Regions from separate parts of the Synechococcus sp. WH 8109 genome, predicted to be linked through region 2. Evidence: predicted binding sites of a transcription regulator. Region 2 holds the regulator's gene; the other holds the start of a gene.
The links. Region 2 encodes HrcA, which represses chaperone genes, less so after heat shock. Its sites were predicted from a motif close to TTAGCACTCNNNNNNNNNGAGTGCTAA; they were not measured.

Region 1: the regulator HrcA is predicted to act here: its motif matches at 8,709-8,735, upstream of groES (co-chaperone GroES).

What each region holds. Positions count from the first base shown of each region.
Region 1 is NZ_CP006882.1:1,679,701-1,690,433, forward strand. It holds gene Syncc8109_RS09115 (DNA-directed RNA polymerase subunit omega) at 1-142, opposite strand, end outside; gene Syncc8109_RS09120 (hypothetical protein) at 185-469, opposite strand; gene Syncc8109_RS09125 (Hsp70 family protein) at 532-2,106, shown strand; gene Syncc8109_RS09130 (hypothetical protein) at 2,181-3,026, shown strand; gene Syncc8109_RS09135 (ferredoxin-thioredoxin reductase variable chain) at 3,057-3,278, shown strand; gene pyrR (bifunctional pyr operon transcriptional regulator/uracil phosphoribosyltransferase PyrR) at 3,262-3,813, opposite strand; gene gpmI (2,3-bisphosphoglycerate-independent phosphoglycerate mutase) at 3,921-5,558, shown strand; gene secG (preprotein translocase subunit SecG) at 5,558-5,788, shown strand; gene Syncc8109_RS09160 (hypothetical protein) at 6,059-6,478, opposite strand; gene groL (chaperonin GroEL) at 6,634-8,268, opposite strand; gene groES (co-chaperone GroES) at 8,346-8,657, opposite strand; gene atpD (F0F1 ATP synthase subunit beta) at 8,880-10,343, shown strand; gene atpC (ATP synthase F1 subunit epsilon) at 10,418-10,733, shown strand, end outside.
Region 2 is NZ_CP006882.1:1,894,604-1,905,336, forward strand. It holds gene Syncc8109_RS10220 (CYTH domain-containing protein) at 1-52, opposite strand, end outside; gene Syncc8109_RS10225 (NAD(+) kinase) at 56-1,006, opposite strand; gene nuoK (NADH-quinone oxidoreductase subunit NuoK) at 1,025-1,354, opposite strand; gene Syncc8109_RS10235 (NADH-quinone oxidoreductase subunit J) at 1,354-1,953, opposite strand; gene ndhI (NAD(P)H-quinone oxidoreductase subunit I) at 1,950-2,597, opposite strand; gene nuoH (NADH-quinone oxidoreductase subunit NuoH) at 2,657-3,775, opposite strand; gene Syncc8109_RS10250 (citrate synthase) at 3,803-4,993, opposite strand; gene sixA (phosphohistidine phosphatase SixA) at 5,007-5,480, opposite strand; gene Syncc8109_RS10260 (DUF3352 domain-containing protein) at 5,473-7,053, opposite strand; gene Syncc8109_RS10265 (rhodanese-like domain-containing protein) at 7,107-7,463, shown strand; gene hrcA (heat-inducible transcriptional repressor HrcA) at 7,463-8,437, shown strand; gene trpB (tryptophan synthase subunit beta) at 8,448-9,704, opposite strand; gene Syncc8109_RS10280 (translation initiation factor) at 9,804-10,130, shown strand; gene cysC (adenylyl-sulfate kinase) at 10,162-10,733, shown strand, end outside.

The DNA.
Region 1 (10,733 bases), 210 kb from region 2:
GCAGACCGTCAAAGTCGTCGAAGCGGCGCTGCTTGGCCCGGAAGGCGATCCGCACCGTCGTCAGATAACGGTTGCTTGATTGACGAATCAAACTTTCGCCACGCTTGGCGAGATCCTTGGAATCCACTCCGGCCGAGAGCACAGGCTTCTTGATCAAACATCTACAGATTAATTGGTGACCGTCTCAGGCCAGCTGATCGGTGTGAAAGGGCACGTGCATGGGGTAAGCCCGCTGACGGGAGCCTGGAACCCGCAACACGATCTGGCGCCCCATCCCCAAGGCCGCCAGGGGCAAGCGCAGATCAGCGACCAAACCACTCAATTCCTCGAGATGCGCATCGTCGATGCACTCGATGCGGATGCTGCCCCAGCTGCGACGCATGCGACAGCTCCGCAGCGGCTCCAGCCTGTCCTGCAGTTCAGGATCTTCCCGATAGAAGGAGAAGATCAGCTGTTGCAATCGATCCATCGCCGCAAGTCCCCCTAGTCTCATCCTGACTTCACCGTGCCCTGAGCACGGTCAGAGATCGCGTGGGCGAAGAAAAGCTTCAGCATTCAGACCAACGGGGCGGAACACTCGCCATCGATTTGGGCAGCACCACCACGGTGGTGGCCTATCAGGGAGCGACATCCACAACTGCCGATCTGCTTAACCTGCCCGCCATCTGCAGCCGCGCCGGTGAAATTCCCAGCCTGGTGTGGGAGTCATCCCAACGCCCTCTGATTGGCCGGCAAGTGCTCGAGTCAGGCCTCAATGACTCCGTGGACAGCCGTCTGCATCGCGACTTCAAAGGCCGCATTGGTCAAGCGGATGCCCCAGAGCAGGAAGCAGCCCGCTGGGCTGGAGAACAGCTGCTTCAACAGATCTGGAGCCGGCTCCCCAACGATCTCCAGGTGGAGCGGCTGGTTCTGACTGCCCCGGTGGAGTGCTACCGGGCGTATCGCAGCTGGTTGCTGCAGGCCTGCACCACGCTGCCGGTGGCCGAGATCGCCCTTGTGGATGAACCCACAGCAGCAGCCATGGGTGCAGGGCTTCCCGCTGGTTCCACTCTGCTGGTGGTGGACCTCGGCGGAAGCACCCTGGATCTTGCCCTGGTGGCTCTGGAAGGAGGGGAAGGTCGTGCTGCACCGATCGCCCAATTGCTGCGGCTGGGGGGGCGCAGCCTCGGGGACAACAGCCGCCAGTTGCTTCGCACAGCAAAGGTTCTGGGCAAGGCGGGGCTGCGCCTCGGGGGCCGTGACATTGATCGCTGGATTGTGGACCGGTGTTGCCCAGGTCAACCCGCCAGCACACCCCTGCTCAATGCCGCCGAACGGCTCAAATGCCGGCTGAGCGACACCGCCTTGGCCGAACGCGAGCCCCTGATGGAGTTGGCGGTGGATGAGCAGGAGCATGTGCTCAGCCTGTCGCGCAGCGAACTCAACGCGCTTCTGCTGAAGCGCGGCTTCGGAGACGCCCTAGAACAGTTGCTGGAGACATGTCTCGCCGGCGGTCGCCGCAACAACTGCAGCCTTGAAGATCTGGAGGGCGTGGTGGCCGTCGGAGGCGGTGCCCAGCTGCCCCTGCTGCGCCAGTGGCTCTCCGAGCACACGGCGCCAGCGCCCTTGCTCACCCCGCCACCGGTGGAAGCCGTGGCCCTGGGTGCGCTTCAACTCACGCCGGGGGTCGCCATTCGGGATGTGCTGCAACACGGCGTTTCCCTCCGTTTCTGGGATCAGCGCAGCAACAGCCACCGCTGGCATCCCCTCTTTATGGCCGGTCAACCCTGGCCGAGCCCAGCCCCCCTGGAGCTGGTGCTGGCCGCTAGCCGGACCGGCCAAAGCAGCGTGGAGCTGGTGCTGGGGGAGCCCATCGCCCAGGGGAGCCACAGCGTGGTCTTCATCGATGGTTTGCCGACCCTGCAGGAGCAGACCGCCGGGGAGGTCTCCCATCAGCCTTGGCCCGGCATCGAGCTGGTGCTGCCTCTGGAACCCGCCGGAGAGCAGGGCGAGGACTGCCTGCGGCTGCGCTGGAGCATTGATCAAGAAGCGCAGCTTCAGCTGGAGATCAACGATCTGCGTTCAGGTCGGAAGTGGTCCCAGCCAACGCTGGGGGCTGTCCGATAAGACGTCCGTCCACAGGCCCTTGGAACGGGAGCCGTCACTCCATAGAACAGAACCAACGTTCAGCTCCACCCTTCGTGGCAGCACCGCGTCAACTGCTGCTACGGCTCTGGGGTGTTGGAACCCTGGGATTGGTGCTGGCGATTGCGACAGGTGCCTATTTGTGGGAACAACAACTGCCGGAGCGGCTGCAGAGCGCCATCGATGCCAACGACTACGAGGCCTGCATCCGCACCAGTGAGCAACTCGCATCCCTGCGCTGGTTGGGGGAGGGCGCACCGGAAGAGCAGGCCCTATGCCGCCGGAAGCACGCCGAACATCTCTGGGGCCAAGGCGATTCGATCGCTGCCCTCACGCTGCAGCAGCAACTGGTCGCCTCGGGCCATGGCGACCTTGCCCTCCATCGCAAGAACCTCGAACGCTGGCGCCAGGCCCTGATGGATCAGGCGATTGCTCTGTTTCGTGAGGGAGACCTGCAGCAGGCACTCGAGTTGCTGGATCCCCTCAAAGGCACCGCGCGCAGCTCCATCAGCCAACTCAGTGCAACGCTGATGGAGATCTGGAACCGCAACCAATTGGAACAGCGTCGGCTGGTTCAACTGGTGGAGCAAAAACGCTGGTGGGAGGCCTTGGACAGCCTCAACAAACTCGACCATCCCTGGTGGCAGCAGCAGGCAAGTGCCACCCGTCAAGAGGTGGAGAGTGCCATTCAGGCCCTCGATGAGGCCCAGCAACACCAACAGCACCCAGCGGTGCATTCCGACGTCATCAGCGGTGACAGGCTGGATGCCGCCGTCGAGGATCAGTTGCTACAAGGTCTGGACCCCTGGTCGGCCTTTTCGATGGGCTGCAGCGACCTTGGCGGTCGCGTCGAAGAGGACGGACCGGAAAGTTTCTGTCGACACTCGTCCCCGAGCCCGTGACAAAATGAGCCCGTGGATGACTCAGGTGCAATGCAGGCGGGCGACAGGGTGACGGTGGAGGCATCCGTCGTTGTGTTCAACCATCCCGAACACCGGGGCCAGGCCTTTGACATGAAAGGGCAGACCGGAGAGGTGGCGAACGTTCTCAATGATTGGAAGGGTCGGGTGATCAGCCCGACCCTTCCTGTGATCGTTGCTTTCGGCCGCTACAAAGCCCATTTCCGCGCCGACGAACTCAAGCCTGCCGGCTGAGTCGGCTGAGGAACACTCCCTCCTCACCATCAACATCCCTGAGGCGTAGCTCGATGGTTTCGCTGCGTCGGGTCGGCACAACGCGGCCACAGAAATCAGGCTGAATCGGAAGCTCCCGATGGCCTCTATCCACCATGGCCAGCAACATCACCCGCTGCGGCCGCCCCCAGCTCTGCATGGCCTCCAGCGCGGCACGCACCGTCCGCCCCGTGAAGATCACATCGTCCACCAGAATCACCTGACGGTCCTCAATGCTGCTGGGGAGAGTCGTGAGCTGGGGCAGACGGGTGCCGATGCGCTCCAGATCATCGCGATGGAACGTGGGATCAATGGCCCCCTGGGAGATTGCGTGACCTGTCAACCGCTCCAATTCACGCGCCAAAACCCTGGACAACTGAACGCCGCGGGTGGGGATCCCCAACAGCATCAGTCGACGGCTGTCTTCGGCGCTCTCCAACACCTGCGACGCCAAACGCGACAGCGTTAGACCAAGCTCACGCTCCGAGAGAATTTCGATCCGTTCAGGGTCGGCCATGGAGGATTGAGCGCTGCGGGGTATGGGAATTGGCTGAAACTGCAGCTTGAGGGCTGGCTTGGCGTTAAGTTGATTCTGCAAGAGTCCTTAAGAACCGTCGGTCGCGGGTGAACGTGGGGAAAAGCACTACCAACGGTTCAGGACGCTCCGGGACAGTGGCACCGGTCGTTCTCGCCATTCTTGATGGGTGGGGTTACAGGAACGCAAGCGAGCACAACGCGATTCAGCAAAGCGGCACTCCTGTGATGGATGCCCTGTGGCATGCCTATCCACACACCTTGATTGAGGCCAGTGGCTCCCATGTGGGCCTCCCCGATCAACAGATGGGTAACTCTGAGGTGGGCCACCTCACCATCGGAGCCGGCCGCATCATTCGCCAGGAGTTGGTGCGAATCAGCGACACGGTGCGCAGAAATCAACTGGGCGACACGCAAGCACTAAAGGGACTAGCAGAACGCACCCAAAGGCGGGGCGGCACCTTGCACCTGCTCGGCCTCTGCTCCGATGGTGGCGTCCACAGCCATGTGGACCATCTCTGTGGACTGATCAAGTGGGCAGCCGACAGCGGCATCTCCGATGTCGCCGTGCATGCCATCACCGATGGGCGCGACACACCCACCCAGAGCGCACCGGGATACATCAGCCAGGTGGAAGCGGCCCTGAGCCGAAGCGGCGTCGGCCAGCTCGCCAGCCTCTGTGGCCGGTACTGGGCCATGGACCGGGACCAGCGCTGGGAGCGGATCGAAAAGGCTTATAACCTCTACACCGATCCCAACATCGCCGTCGACAGCCGGATGGCAGAGCAGGTGTTGGCTGACAGTTATGCCGAGCACATAACTGATGAATTCCTCGAACCGGTACGGCTTCAGAACAGCATCATCAAAGACGGTGACAGCGTTCTGGTGTTCAACTTCCGACCCGATCGCGCCCGCCAAATCGTGCAAGCGCTCTGCCTTCCCAATTTCGAGGGCTTCGAGCGCAGCCACACTCCGGAGTTGGATGTGGTCACCTTCACCCAGGTTGAACAAGACCTTCCCGTGCAAGTGGTCTTCCCTCCCGAGCCGCTCGACCAACTGTTGGGGCAAGTAGTGGCAGACGCCGGGCTGAAGCAATACCGCACTGCCGAAACGGAAAAGTATCCACACGTCACGTACTTCATGAACGGTGGCATCGAACAGCCACTTGCGGGAGAAGACCGTCACTTGGTGCCATCGCCGAGGGTCGCCACCTACGACCTTTCACCGGCAATGTCGGCCGAGCAACTCACCGACAGCTGTATTTCAGCAATTGAAAGAGCGGACTATTCGCTGATCGTGATCAACTACGCCAACCCCGACATGGTGGGGCATACCGGTGTGATGGAGGCCGCCAAGGAAGCCATCCAAACCGTGGATGCCTGCATTGGCCGGTTGTTGGATGCGGTGGGACGCCAGGGCGGAACCATGCTGATCACGGCTGATCACGGCAATGCCGAGTTGATGCAAGGTCCGGATGGCCAAGCCTGGACAGCCCACACCACCAATCCTGTGCCTGCGATCCTGATCGAAGGAGAACGGCGCAAACTGCCTGGCCATGGCAACGCAATCACACTTCGCGATAACGGGGGGCTCGCCGATATCGCTCCGACGTTGCTGCAAATTCTTGACCTTGCGCAACCGGCGGCCATGACTGGCCAAAGCCTGATTGCACCCATGTCCAATATGGACCCCACCCCAAAGACCGCTCGCCTTCCTCTTTCCGTTTAATGCTCACCTCAATTTTGTCCTGGAGCTGGATCGGCACCGGCCTTCTTTTGATCGTCTTGGTTCTGCTGCATAGCCCCAAAGGTGATGGCATGGGTGGCTTGGCGGCAAGCGGCAGCTCCATGTTCAGCAGCGCCAGCAGCGCAGAAGCAACGTTGAACCGTCTGACATGGACATGCCTGGCGTTGTTTTTGTCCTTGGCTGTGATCCTGAGTGCTGGCTGGTTGAACTAAACCAACCCGCTCACAAACTCAATTTTCAGCATGCATTCTTTGCAGGCAGCTTCAACCTGATGGTTGAATTGCTCTTCATCAACTTGCCTCTCTGTTCCGATCAATTTCGCGAGCCAGAACAAACTCAAAGAAGCACATTGAGCACGAATCCAGAAAACTAAGGCAAAACCGAGGCGGTACTGCAATAACAAAAACCAAGAGCTCTTCAAGCAGTCTGGATGGGTGAAAGCCGAAGCGGCCGTGAACTTCAGTCGTGATACGTCAGAAACATCACTCAGGGCTTTGCAAGCCTGATTTCAGAAAAGCAATTTCCTTGTAGACCCTATCAAGCTCGTACAACGTTTTTGTTTCCTTCTTTTCAAGGATTTCAACCCGCTTCAACAGATCCTCCAACAGTTTGTTTTGCAGAGATTCAACCTGGACTTGCCTTTTTTGCACGCCTTTTGACGGAGCGGAAGCCGTGCTGGCTGGAGAAAGAATGCCTCCATCCGTTTCGACGTACAACAACGCAAGACGCTCCAACACCTTGGAGTAGGCCTTGTCTTGCTGTCGACAGAGGGCCTTGAAACGCTGCAGCGTCTCTGGAGCGAACTGGGCGGCAAAAGCTCCGGGGCGCTGGGGCATTTGTCCCGACACAACGTTACACAGCAAGACGCTAGCCGGCGCGTCTCCACACCTCACATCCTCCATGGCCGGCACCAACGCTGCCCCCCAGGCACCACATGTCTTGTAAGAACTAGTTCTTGCAAGACATGTATCCGAGCATAAAAAAGAAGCCCCGCAGGACCTCTTGGCATGACTTGAGTTGGGGTGATCGGGTGGTCTCCCGACCACCCATACGTCGATCAGTAGTCGAAGTCGCCGCCGCCCATGCCGCCGCCGGCAGGAGCTGCTTCTTTCTTCTCAGGCAGATCAGCCACGATGCACTCGGTGGTGAGCACCATGCCAGCGATGGATGCGGCATTTTGCAGACCGGAGCGGGTCACCTTGGCGGGATCGACGATGCCGGCAGCCAGCATGTCGACGTACTCACCGGAGGCAGCGTTGAAACCTTCGGCACCAGCGCGAGCCTTGACGTTCTCAGCCACAACAGCGCCGTTGGCACCTGCGTTTTCAGCGATGCGCATAAGCGGAGCCGTAAGAGCAGCAGCCACGATGTTGGCGCCGATCAGTTCCTCGCCGGACAGGCTGGAGGCTGCCCACTGCTCCAGGGCCGGAGCCAGGTGAGCCAGGGTGGTGCCGCCGCCAGGAACGATGCCTTCCTCAACAGCCGCCTTGGTGGCGTTGATGGCGTCCTCCAGACGGAGTTTCTTGTCCTTCATCTCGGTTTCGGTGGCTGCACCCACCTTCACCACAGCCACGCCACCGGCCAGCTTGGCCAGGCGCTCCTGCAGCTTCTCCTTGTCGTAGGTGGAGTCGGTCTCGTCCATCTGCTTCTTGATCTGTTCGCAGCGGGCGCCGACAGCCGCCTCGTTGCCCTCGGCAACGATGGTGGTGGTGTCCTTGTTGATGGTGATTCGACGGGCGGTGCCCAGCATCTCGAGCTTGGCGTTCTCCAGCTTGAGACCGGCGTCCTCGGTGATCAGCTGACCGTTGGTCAGCACAGCCATGTCTTCCAACATGGCCTTGCGGCGATCACCGAAACCAGGAGCCTTCACGGCGGCCACGTTCAGCACACCGCGTAAACGGTTCACCACCAGAGTGGCGAGGGCTTCCTTCTCGATGTCCTCAGCAATGATCAGCAGAGGCTTGCCGGTGCGGGCGATTTGCTCCAGCACGGGCACCAGATCCTGCACCAGACCGATCTTCTTATCGGTGAGAAGGATGTAAGGCTCGTCGAGGACGGCTTCCATCCGCTCTGTGTCGGTGGCGAAATAAGGGGAGATGTAGCCCTTATCGAAGCGCATGCCTTCGGTGACCTCGAGTTCGGTCTCCATGGACTTGCCCTCTTCGAGGGAAATCACACCTTCCTTGCCAACCTTGTCCATGGCATCGGCGATCATCTTGCCAACTTCTTCGTCGTTGCCAGCGGAGATGGTGCCGACCTGGGCGATGGCATTGCTGTCCGCGATGGGCTTGGCCATTTCCTTGATCTTGCTGACCAGGAAATCGGAAGCCTTGTCGATGCCCTTCTTCAGGGTGATGGCATTGGCACCGGCAGCCACGTTGCGCAGACCCGCCTTGACCATGGCATGGGCCAAAACGGTGGCGGTGGTGGTGCCGTCACCGGCGGCGTCGTTGGTTTTGGAGGCAGCCTGACGAATCAAAGCAACACCGGTGTTCTCGATGTGGTCTTCGAGCTCGATCTCCTTGGCGATGGTGACGCCGTCATTGATGATCTGGGGTGCACCGAACTTCTTCTCGAGCACCACGTTGCGGCCCTTGGGACCCAGTGTCACGGCGACGGCTTCGCAGAGGATGTCGATGCCTTTTTCGAGAGCGCGACGGGCGTTCTCGTTGTAGATGATGCGCTTTGCCATGGAAGGCGGTTCCTAATAAAGGGGATGGTTAAGGGAGGCTGAGTCGAGTCTCAAGCCGCAATGCAGCGGGGCTGATCTCAGTTGACGACAGCCAGGATGTCCTTCTCGGACAGCAGCACGTATTCATCGCTGCCGAGCTTGATGTCGGTGCCGGCGTACTTGCTGTAGAGAACCTTGTCGCCTACACCAACTTCGGGAGCCTGACGGCTGCCGTCGTCGTTGCGCTTGCCGGGGCCCACCTGAACCACTTCACCCACCTGGGGCTTTTCTTTGGCGGTGTCAGGGAGAAGGATGCCGCCGGCAGTCTTCTCTTCTGATTCAGAGACCTTGACGAACACGCGGTCGCCGAGGGGTTTAACGGTCGAGACGCTGAGAGAAACAGCAGCCATGGGTACTTGCAGGAGCAGGGACAGGGCGCAATGCGCACGCATCGACGCGAGTTGGCACTCGATGCCGATGAGTGCCAACGTATTCAATCCACCATCCCTCGGGCCATACCCCAAGCTGTGCGGGTGACCGAACCGGAGGGGCTGCAACCACAGCAGTGGTATGGTTGCGCCGCTCTGAATGGGTCCGAGCGCGCAGCGCCTGTTCCCGCAACTCTCCTTCCTATGGTCGCTTCTGCTCCTGCATCTGCTGGCACCAAGGGTGTGATCCGTCAGGTGATCGGCCCGGTTCTGGACGTGGAATTTCCCGCCGGGAAACTGCCCAAGATCTATAACGCCCTCCGCATCGAGGGGAAAAACCCCGCAGGTGACGACGTCGCCCTGACCGCTGAAGTTCAACAACTTCTGGGTGATCACCGGGTTCGTGCCGTTGCCATGAGTGGCACCGACGGTCTGGTGCGCGGCATGGAAGCCCTTGACACCGGTGCACCGATCTCCGTGCCCGTGGGTGAAGCCACCCTAGGCCGCATCTTCAACGTGCTGGGCGAGCCCGTAGACGAGCAGGGCCCCGTCAACACCTCGGCCACTGCTCCCATCCATCGGGATGCCCCCAACATCACCGAGCTTGAGACCAAGCCCAAGGTGTTCGAGACCGGTATCAAGGTGATCGACCTCCTGGCTCCCTATCGTCAGGGCGGCAAGGTCGGCCTGTTCGGCGGCGCCGGTGTGGGCAAGACTGTGCTGATTCAGGAGCTGATCAACAACATCGCCAAGGAGCACGGCGGTGTGTCTGTGTTTGGTGGTGTGGGTGAGCGCACCCGTGAAGGCAACGACCTCTACGAGGAATTCAAGGAGTCCGGCGTGATCAACGCCGACGACCTGTCCAAGTCGAAAGTGGCTCTCTGCTATGGCCAGATGAACGAGCCCCCCGGCGCCCGGATGCGCGTGGGCCTCTCCGCTCTGACCATGGCTGAGCACTTCCGCGACGTGAACAAGCAGGACGTGCTGCTGTTCGTCGACAACATCTTCCGTTTCGTGCAGGCCGGTTCCGAGGTGTCCGCACTGCTTGGCCGCATGCCTTCCGCTGTGGGCTACCAGCCCACCCTGGGCACCGATGTGGGTGCCCTGCAGGAGCGTGTTGCTTCCACCGTTGAAGGTTCGATCACCTCGATCCAAGCTGTTTACGTTCCTGCTGACGACCTGACCGACCCCGCGCCGGCCACCACATTTGCCCACCTCGACGCCACCACGGTGCTGAACCGTGCCCTGGCTTCCAAGGGCATCTACCCCGCTGTGGATCCTCTGGATTCCACCAGCACCATGCTCCAGCCAGCTGTGGTGGGTGACGAGCACTACCGCACCGCCCGCGCCGTGCAGTCCACCCTGCAGCGCTACAAGGAACTGCAGGACATCATTGCGATTCTGGGTCTCGACGAACTGTCGGAAGACGACCGTCGCACCGTGGATCGTGCCCGCAAGGTGGAGAAATTCCTCTCCCAGCCTTTCTTCGTGGCTGAAATCTTCACCGGCATGCCCGGAAAGTACGTGAAGTTGGAGGAGACCATCGCTGGTTTCAACCAGATCCTTTCCGGTGAGCTGGACAGCCTCCCCGAAGCCGCCTTCTACCTGGTGGGCAACATCGAGGAAGTGAAAGCCAAGGCCGAGAAGATCGCCGCCGAAACCAAGTGATCCCTGCGGGGGTGTTATTCACACCCCCGATCACGTGTTTCTCGACAGTCCGTTCTCTTTCCGAACCAAGGTTCATGTCCCTCACCCTCCGCGTGCTGGCAACAGACCAGAACGTCTTTGATGGCAGCGCCGACGAGGTGATCCTGCCCAGTACCACCGGTCAACTCGGCATCCTGCCCGGCCACATCTCCCTGCTCACCGCCATCGACATTGGTGTGCTGCGGGTGCGTGCCAACGGTGCCTGGAACTCCATCGCTCTGATGGGTGGTTTTGCCGAAGTAGATGCTGATGAAGTCACCGTTCTGGTGAACAAGGCCGAACTGGGCAGCTCCATCGATGCCGCTGCAGCCGAAGCCGCTTTCCAGAAGGCCTCCACCGTGGTGGCTGGCA
Region 2 (10,733 bases):
TGCGCCAGGCATCCGACCGCACCAGAAAGCGTCGTTCAATCTCGAGGGCCATGGCTCAATTCTGCGAGGGCTGCGCCGCGTGCAGGCTTCCCGCCCAGTGCAGCTTGTGGGACAGGGTTCGGTAGTACGACGGGCTTTGATTGAGCAACACCATCAGGGCATGGTGGCGCGCCTGCTGAACAACACAGCACTCCCCAGGCTCGAGCACCGTGCAGCCCACTCCGTCTTTCCATAGCTTTATCCTGTGATCCCCAGCCCCAAGAGGCCAGATCGCCAACCTGGCCCGGGGCGGCACCACCAGCGTTCGGCTGGAGAGACTCATCGGGCAGATGGGGGCCACGATGATGGCATCGATGCCGGGATGAAGAATCGGGCCCCCTGCCGCCAGGGCGTACCCGGTGGAGCCCGTGGGGGTGGAGAGGATCAGGCCATCACCGCGCACCTGATCGATCACTTCCCCATCGATCTCGAGCTCCAGGGTGCAGGTGGGCGAAATTTCATCGCGATAGGCCCGCAAGTAGAAGTCGTTGAAGGCCCAGTGGTGCTCTTCATCGTCTTCGAGATCCGGCTGCTGCAACGGGCCCGGCGAAACCGCTCGATCTTCAGCAGAACGGCGATCTACCATCCCCTGAAGCATCATGCGCCGTTCAATCGCGAACTGATCGTCCTGAAGGCGTTGCCAGATTTGATCGCCGCGCAACACACGGCGATCATGGGTGAGAAAACCCAGATGGCCTCCCACATTGATGCTGAGGATCGGGATGTCATGCACCGCCAGGTGGCGGGCAGCCCCCAGAACAGTGCCATCTCCCCCAAGCACCAGAGCAAGGTCGGGGAACGACTCCTCAACAGCCAGCAGGCCAGGGAAAGGATTCACCCGCGGCCCCGACATTGCGGTGACCACATGGGAGCCGAGGGCTTTCAGCTCCTTGGCACATTGCCGGGCCTCACGCTGGGCGGGCTGGCTGTCGGCCCGATAGATCACCCAGACCCGATCGAGACGCATGACCCAGGTGTGCGGGAGTTACCAGCGCAGCAGGTTGAACTGCTCCATATCGACGGTAACGCGATTGCGATAAAGCGACAGCAGGATTGCCAGACCGACCGCTGCCTCAGCGGCGGCCACCGTGATCACGAACACAGCGAAGACCTGGCCGCGAATCAGATCACCATCCACGAAGGAGGAGAAAGCCATCAGGTTGATGTTCACAGCATTGAGCATCAGCTCAATGCTCATCAGCACGCGCACCGCATTGCGGCTGTTGATCAAACCCCAGACGCCGATACAGAAGAGCATCGCGGCCACCAGGAGGTAGGCCTGCAGGGAGGGAAGTGTGGCAAGTAAATCGCTCATTAGTCCGCTCGATTCATCAGCAGGGGAGTACGGGCCTTCTCAATCAGGCCTTGATCGGCCACCTCACCGGTGACCACATCGGTGGCGAGCACATCGCGACGGGCCAAGACGATGGCGCCGATCATGGCCATCAGCAACAGCACAGATGCCACCTCAAACGGCAGCAGATAATCGGTGAATAGGTGTTCACCAATGCGGGCCGTGGCTTCCTCACCCACGGCGGCAGGGCCGGGCAGCGACCAGGGGGTGGTGACCACAACACGAACCAGCAACGCCAGCAGACCGACACAGACGCCGGCGGACACCACACGGCGCGTGGTGAGGTTGGCGATGGCCTTGAGGTCTTCCCGCTTGTTCACGAGCATGATCGCGAACAGGATCAACACGTTGATCGCGCCCACGTAAACCAGGATCTGGGCCATGGCCACGAAACTGGCGTTCAGCAGCAAGTAGAGCCCTGCAACGGCCGTGAACACCCCGCCCAGCAGGAAAGCTGAATAGACGATGTTGCTGAGCAGCACCACACCCAGGGCGCCAATCACCACAACTGCGGACAGCACCAGGAAACAGATCAGCTCGGTGGTTGTCGCGATGGTCATGCGTCGCCCTCCTTGGCCTCACTGGAGGATTGTCCCTCATTCTTGGCTGTGGGCTTGGCTGGAGGTGTGAGGGTCTCCAACACCTGAGCAGGGAGCTGGCCAGCCCGGGGGCGATCGGTAGCAACACCATGGGGATCCATCTCACCTGCCGGCAGATAGGCGAGCTCCCGCAGAGGAACAACTGAGGGATCGGTGGTGACGCTGGTGGGAAGGCGTCCGAGGGCGACGTTGTCGTAATTGAGGCTGTGGCGATCAAAAGCGGCCAGCTCGTACTCCTCCGTCATCGAAAGGCAGTTGGTGGGGCAGTACTCGACGCAGTTGCCACAGAAAATGCAGACGCCGAAGTCGATGGAGTAGTTGCGCAGCTCCTTCTTCTTCGTGGCTTTGTTCATCACCCAATCGACCACCGGAAGGTTGATCGGGCAGACCCGTACGCACACCTCACAGGCGATGCACTTGTCGAACTCGTAGTGAATCCGGCCCCGATAACGCTCGGATGGGATGAGCTTCTCGTAGGGGTACTGCACCGTGACCGGGCGGCGCTGCATGTGGTCGAAAGTGACCGAAAAGCCTTGGGCCAGATTCCGGGCTGCATCGACTGCATCCCGGGTGTAATCACCGACCTGTTTGAGAAAGCCGAACATGGTCTGAGGGGGAGAGAACGAAGCGGAACCGGGAGCGTGGAAATCCTAGGTAGGAAAACTTAGCCGCCGAACGCAACGGGAAAAGCGAGCTTGAGAGCTGCTGTCACCAGAAGGTTCACCAGGGAAAGGGGCAGCAGGAACTTCCAGCCCAGATCGAGCAGCTGGTCAATACGGACGCGGGGGGTGGTCCAGCGAAGCAGGATCGCCACGAACACCAGCAGATAGGCTTTGAGCACCGTCATCACGATGCCAACGGTGCCCGTGATCACCTGCACCACGGGGGCATCGATGGGCTGGTTCAGCCAGCCGGCGAGCCACTCCACAGGGATCGGGAAGCCCCAGCCACCGAGATACAGAACGCTGACCAGAACGGCAGAGAGCACCAGGTTGATGTAACCCGCCAGGTAGAAGAGGGCAAATTTCATGCCCGCGTACTCGGTCTGGTAGCCGGCAACCAACTCTTCCTCAGCTTCGGGAAGGTCGAAGGGAAGCCGCTCACACTCGGCCAGAGCACAGATCCAGAAAATCAGGAATCCCACCGGCTGACGCCAAATGTTCCAGCTCAAGATGCCGGCACCGGTCTGCTGACCAACGATGTCAACCGTGCTCAGCGAGTTGGTCATCATCACGATGGCCAGCACCGCCAGAGCTAGGGGAATTTCGTAGCTGATCGATTGAGCTGCGGCCCGCAGTCCCCCGAGCAGCGAATACTTGTTGTTGGAGGCATAGCCGCTCATCAACAGGCCGATCGGCTGAATGCTGCTGAAGGAGATCCAGAGAAAGATCCCCACGCCCACATTGCTGATCAGCAGGTTCTGGCCGAAGGGAATGATGAGCCAGGAGATGATCACCGGCACCACCACCAGCACCGGGCCGAGGGTGAACAGCAGGCTGTCGGCCCGCGCCGGAATAATGTCTTCCTTGACGAGCAGCTTGAGTCCGTCGGCCAGGGGCTGAAGCACACCCAGGGCACCGGCATATTCCGGACCGATTCGCTGCTGGACAGCGGCGGAAATTTTGCGTTCCAGCCACACCGAAACCAACACACCCACCACTGCAGCCACCAGAACAAGCAGCATCGGCAGCGGCAGCCACAGCAGTCTCGCCACCTCCGGGGAGAAGCCAAACCCTTGCAGGGCCTGGCTAAAGCTCAATTCCAGGTCCAGTCCCGGACTCACCATGGTGTCGACGGAAGTGGGTGCAACTTAGGCGGCCGGAGCCGAGACGCGCTCCTCAATGGGCATCCAGGAGCGTGGCTGGGATCCGGAGTAGATCTGCGAAGGCCGGAAAATCCGGTTCGCCCCGAGCTGCTCCCGCCAATGGGCCAGCCAGCCGGCAACCCTGGCAATGGCGAAGACCGGCGTGAACAGATCCCTGGGAATACCGAGCTTGCGGTACACCAGGCCCGAATAGAAATCGACGTTGGGGTAGATGCCTTTGGGGCCGAGGCGAGACGCTGCTTCTGCTTCGATCGCCCGGGCCACGTCGTAGAGGTCGTCATGGCCGAAGCTGGCGAACATCTCCTCCACCAGGGCCTGCAGGATCACGGCACGGGGATCCTTCACCTTGTATTCCCGGTGGCCGAAGCCCATGATTTTGCGCTTGGCAGCTATGGCCTCATCCAGGAAAGCGCCTGCGTTCTCGGGACTGCCCACCTGCTCGAGCATGGCGAGGACATCTTCATTGGCGCCGCCATGGAGTGGGCCAGCCAGGGTGCCGACGGCTGAAGCCACCACTGCGTAGGGGTCGGTGAGGGTGCTGGCGGTGACGCGGGCACTGAAGGTGCTGGCGTTGAGGCTGTGCTCGGCATGGAGCATCAGGCAGCGATCAAAGATGCGCGCCGCCAGGGGATCCGGCTCACGTTCGGTGAGCATGTAGAGGAAATTGGCGGAGTAGGCCAAATCATCCCGGGGCTGGATTGGGTCCTGGCCTTTGCGGATCAGCTGAAAAGCGGCCACCATCGTGGGGATCTTGGCGATCAGCCGCACCACCGCGTCATAGATGTACTGAGGGTCGTCGATCGCCCGGCGCGAATAGAACAGCCCCAGGGAAGCGGCACTGGACTGCAGCGCGTCCATCGGGTGCCCGCTGGCCGGGAAGCACTTCATCATGTCTCGCACCCGGAAGCTGACCCGCCGGTGCATTTGCACCGCGTGCTCAAACTCCGCCAACTGGTCGCGGCTGGGCAGCTCTCCCCAGATCAGCAGGTAGGCCGTTTCCAGAAAGCTGCTATTGGCCGCCAGATCCTGCATCGGGTAGCCGCGATAGGTGAGCAGCCCTTGCTCTCCATCGATGTCGCAGATCGCCGACTGGGTGGCCGGCACGCCATCTAGGCCTGGACGCAGTTCGATCCCGGTCCGCGCATGGCGCAGGTCGCCTGTCTGCTGCTGGGCCACCGCCTGATTGCCTCTAGAAGCAACCTAAATCGTCAATCAACAGTGCTGGTCGAAGCAAGGCCTTCAACTGCCACTGGCCCGCGGAATGACGCAGCTGGATCACGCCGGCTTTCTTCAGCACCAGGGCACCCGGGGCACACCCCAGAAGACCGCAGGCCAGATCGCCAAGATCCGGCTCATGGCCGATCAAGCCAAGCCGTTCATCCAAGGCGGTCACCAGCATGTTGAGGGCCCCGCCCGGCTGGAGCCGTTCATCCACCGCAAGCTCAGAAGCGAGCCCCGCATCCAACGCCAGTTCCGCCGTTTGCAGAGCCCGGCGATAAGGGCTGGACAGCAGGCGATCCAAGCGCAGCCCCCGTTGCACCAGGGCCGCCATCACCCGCTGGGTTCGCTGACGGCCAGCGGCGTTCAGGGGGCGATCCGGATGGTCCTGGCCCCCCTGGCGGGGTTCGGCGATGCCATGCCGCAACAGAACCAGGTCAGCCAAGTTCGAGCCGGGCGTGCAACGGAATCTCGGTACCGCCCTGCTCCTGGCGATCAACATCGACGGCCAGCGCAAGGCCGCGGACCTGATCCTGGAGCGGACGCCCCGCCATCACCTGCAGCAGGGCCCATGGCCGCCATTGCCCCAACAGTGCCCGGGCCGGCTCATCCGCCAGCAGGAGGGCCTGCGCCGGTTGGGCGGAGGCTGTGAGCTCCTGCCACTGGTTCAAGCGGGGCTGGAGGGCACGCCCGTTCTGGCGCTGCGCCAGAGCCATCAGAGACTCGCCCCACCAGTTCAGCGCAGACGAGCGAACCTGAGCCACGGCCAATTGAGCATCCACCCCTGGCTGGCGTCCCCGCTGGCGCACCAGCCGCGTCCACACGCTCAACATCTCGCCATCGCCCTCCAGCTCAGAACGGGTCAGGCCCTGCTCCTGCAGACGCGTATCCACCGCATCCCTGGCGGGGCTTTGCGGGCGGCTGGCCAGCAACCAGCCCTCAGGTTGGTCCTGCCAAAGCAGAGGGCCTTCATCGGCCCCCACAACAGCCTCTGCCGCCGGCTGGTCCGCCAAGTGCTTCTCCAGCACCGGACCGAACCATTGGGCCAGCGGATGACTTTCGCTGAGATCCAGCAAACGGGCTGGACTCTGCAGCTGAGCCAGCCAGCGGGCATGGCCGCCGGCCGACGCCGTCAGATCCGTGAGCTCAGGCCAGGGGTCGGCGCCAAGGCCTTGCCGGAACCCTAGGCGCCCATCCACCGCCAGGGTTGAACCCTCTGGTCGCAGTGATGCCACGAGTCCGCTCAAATCGTCCCGTTGGGCTACTAGCTCAGGCAGCTGCAGCCAATGCTCAAGGGCATGGGGAGATGCCGTGAGCAGAGCCACGCCCTCGCCGAGCTCAGCCACCTGACGTTGCAGGCTTTGATCCCCCAGCTGATGCTGATCCGGAAGCTGGGAGACATCGAGGGCCTGCTCCAGCACACCCCTGCCTGAGGCCACGAGCAGCAGATCATCGTCAATCAAGGCCGTGGCCAGGGGTTGGGGGTCATGCCCCACCAACGCCCCCTGGCCACTGATCACACCGACACCGCGGTAACTGCTGATCTGCAAGTCGGTGCCCGCCAGGCTGCGGGTCTGCCAGAACCGTTGCAGAAAGCGCCGGGCGCCGTCGTCATCCCGACTGGTCAAAGCCAACACCCAACCGGTGAAGGAATCCCCGTCGGTGAGGCTGAGACTGACCTCTTCACCAAGCCAGGGCTCCAGCTCCAGACCGAACTGGAGGCCCGCCAAGGCAAAGACGCCTTCGCGCCACTGCCGGGCGCCATCACGGGCATCGCGGCGTTGGGAGGCAGGGGCAACGGCCTGGGCATAGGCCGGCAACCGTCCTGGATCGGCCAGCCAATGGAGGGACAGGTCAGCATCCCGGGGCACAAACCGGGCCGCCCGAGGCAGATGCAACGGCTGCTCTGCCAGCTGCAGGGGGCTCTGGCGGTTCATGGTCCAGAGCAGGCCAGCGGCCAGCAAAATCAGCGACAACAGCACAGCGCCGGCAGCGCTGAGGAAGGGGCGGGCCTTCATGGGCCGGCGGTCTCGGGTCGCCTCATCTTTGTCCATCACCGCAGAATGGCGCCATGGGCCAATCCCAACAACCACAACCAATCCAAGCCTCTGAACTGCAGCAATGGCTGCAAAGCCAGCGACCTTCACCGCAACTGGTGGATGTGCGCGAGGAGGCTGAGCTTGCGATCGCTGCCTTCCCAGGTGCGGTGCTGCACCGCCCCCTGAGCCAATCCAATGCATGGCTTGGAAAGCTGCAGGCCGACCTCAACCCCGATCAACCCGTCGTGGTGGTCTGCCATGCCGGCGTGCGCAGCTACCACTTCGGCCTGTGGCTGCTTGACCAACCCTGGGGCCTTGAGGTGTGGAACCTTGAGGGTGGCATTGATGCCTGGAGCCTTCAGGTGAACCCCAGCGTTCCCCGCTACTGATGAGTAAGCCCCTGTCGCTTCGGCAAAAACAGGTGCTTCAAGCGACGGTGCACCACTACGTCGACACGATGGAGCCGGTGGGCAGCCGCACCCTGGTGCAACGATTCGGCATCCCCGCCAGCTCCGCCACCGTTCGCTCCGCCATGGGAGCGCTTGAGCGCCGAGGACTGCTGAATCAACCGCACACGTCCGCCGGACGCGTTCCCAGTCCGATGGGTTACCGGCACTACGTGGATGCGCTGCTGCCCGAACCCGGCATCGCTGTTCAACACCTGGAACGGGAGCTCACCGGCCTCAGTCTTCGTTGGGCCGGTTTGGACGAGCTGTTGATGCATCTGGCCCGGCGGCTGACGGATTTCACCGGTCTGATGAGCCTGATCACCCAACCGCAGCAGGAGAACCAGCAACTTGAGACGATCCGTTTGGTGCCCAGCGGTGATCGACTGCTGGTGATGCTGGTGGAAGCCAACGGCCGCGCCAGCCACATCAACCTGCGTCTGCCCCACGGGGCTGAAACCGAACTCACCGCGATGGAACGCTGGGCGTCGGCCCAGCTCGAGCAGGGCGACCTGAACTGGGAAGCACTGCCCAGGCAGCTGCAACGCAGCGGCGCGGTGCTGCGCAACGCCCTTGAGCAGCCCACCCCCGCCAACTCCACACAGGTGGTGATGCATGGCCTTTCAAGGCTGGTGAGCGAACCGGAATTTGAAAGCACCTCCAGCCTTCGGCCGCTGCTGGAACTGATCGATGACCAACCCGCCACCTTGATCAGCCGCGGCGAATCCGCACGAGTATGGATCGGCGACGAACATCCTCAGCCAGCCCTAGAGGCCTGTGCCGTGGTTCAGGCGCCCTACCGCTGCAACGAGGGGCTCGGTCATGTGGCCCTGGTGGGGCCTATGCGGATGGCCTATGCCACGGCACGAGCCGCCGTGCAGCGAGTGGCCCGCCACCTGGAATTGCTACTGGCCTGAGATCCACTCCTTAGAGCTGATCCCCCAGCTTCTCCGCCACGGTGTTGACGTCCTTGTCGCCGCGGCCAGAGCAGTTGATCACCACTTCCGTGCCATCGGCCAGGGTGGGGCAAAGCTCCTCAAGCCAGGCGAAGGCGTGAGCGGTTTCCAGGGCTGGAATGATGCCCTCTAGCTCACTCACAAGGCGCAGGGCATCAAGGGCCTGTTGGTCGGTGACTGCGGCGTACTCAGCACGCCCGATCTCCCGCAGGTAGCTGTGCTCCGGCCCCACTCCGGGGTAGTCGAGACCTGCACTGATGGAGTGGGCCTCCATCACCTGACCGTCGCCGTCCTGCAGCAGCAGGCTCATGGCGCCGTGCAGCACACCGGCACTACCCTCGGTGATCGTCGCAGCGTGGCGACCGGTGGCCACACCATCACCGGCGGCCTCAACACCGATCAGCCGCACAGACGTGTCCTGCACAAAGGGATGGAAGAGGCCCATGGCATTGGAGCCACCGCCAACGCAGGCCATCAGCACGTCGGGCAGCCGGCCGAAGGCTTCCTGACACTGCTGCTTGGACTCCTCACCGATCACGGCATGGAAATCCCGCACCAACATCGGATAGGGGTGCGGACCAGCGACGGATCCAAGGATGTAGTGGGTAGTTTCGACGTTGGTCACCCAGTCGCGGATCGCCTCACTAGTGGCGTCCTTGAGGGTGGCGGTGCCGGCCGTCACCGGTTGAACCGTGGCGCCCAGCAGGCGCATGCGGAAAACATTTAGGGCCTGACGGCGCATGTCTTCAGCGCCCATGTAGATCACGCACCCCAGGCCGAAGCGAGCACAGACCGTGGCAGTGGCGACGCCGTGCTGCCCCGCACCGGTCTCGGCAATGATCCTCTTCTTGCCCATGCGCAGGGCCAGCAGGGCCTGACCCAGGGCGTTGTTGATCTTGTGGGCACCGGTGTGATTCAGGTCTTCCCGCTTGAGCCAGATGCGGGGTCCACCGTCGGCGCGGCGGTAGTGGGCGGTGAGACGCTCGGCCTCATACAACGGTGTCGCCCGCCCGACGTAGTTCTTGAGCAGGCGGTTGAGCTCGGCGGTGAAGGCGGGATCGTTCCAGGCCTGGGCCGCTGCTTGCTCCAGTTCCGCCAAGGCCGGCATAAGGGTCTCGGGCACGTACTGGCCGCCGAATCGTCCAAAACGACCATGGGCACCGGGGCGCACCGCTGGCTGCAGGCTGGAGGGATCCGGAGTGCTGGCGTTGGGCAGGGTGCTGGTCACGGATCCACGGCGGAGCGTCGGCTCAGCGTAAGCAGGCGGTCACGCCGTGGGGCGCCGCATCGGCGGTCATCGACAATGCAATCCGGTTGCGATGGGTGGATGCCGAAGGGAGGCTGGGAGGAATTCAGCAGCGCCGAGAGCCTGCAGCGACCGAGCGGCCCTGCGGCGGAGCCCACAGCCAAGGCGCAGCAAATGGTGCGGGTGCAGCCCACCCGTGGTGGCAAAGGTGGCAAAACCGTGACGGTGATTCAGGGCCTGGAGCTGGATGCTGCGGGCTTCAAGGTGCTGCTGAAGAAGCTCAAAACACGCATCGGCAGTGGCGGGACCGCCAAGGACGGCGTGATCGAACTGCAAGGAGATCAGGTGGATCTGGCACTCGAGCTGCTTAGCAAGGAGGGATACCGGCCGAAACGGGCTGGGGGCTAAGGGAGAATGGCCGCCACTTCATGCCGTGGCCATGACCGCCAGCCCCACCTACGGAGAGCTCACCGATAAAGGTGCGTCCACCAACATTGCCTGGCATGAGGCCTCCGTGGGCCGCGACGATCGCTCGCAGCAGCGCGGTCACCGCAGCGCCATTCTTTGGTTCACCGGACTCTCCGGCTCCGGCAAGAGCACTCTTGCCAATGCCGTCAACGCAGCCCTGTTTGAACGGGGACTCGCCACCTATGTGCTGGATGGCGACAACATTCGCCACGGCCTCTGCAAAGACCTGGGCTTCTCCGATGCCGACCGTGAGGAGAACATCCGCCGCATCGGTGAAGTGGCCAAGCTGTTCCTGGATGCGGGCGTGATCGTGCTGACCGCCTTTGTTTCCCCCTTCCGCGCTGACCGGGACAAGGCCCGGGACCTGGTGGAGGACGGCGACTTCCTCGAGGTTTTCTGCGCCGCTGATCTGGAGGTCTGCGAATCCCGCGACCCCAAAGGCCTCTACGCCAAAGCACGGGCGGGGCAGATCAAGGAATTCACCGGCATCTCCAGCCCCTATGAAGCACCGGAAACGCCCGAACTGAAGATCGACACCGGCAA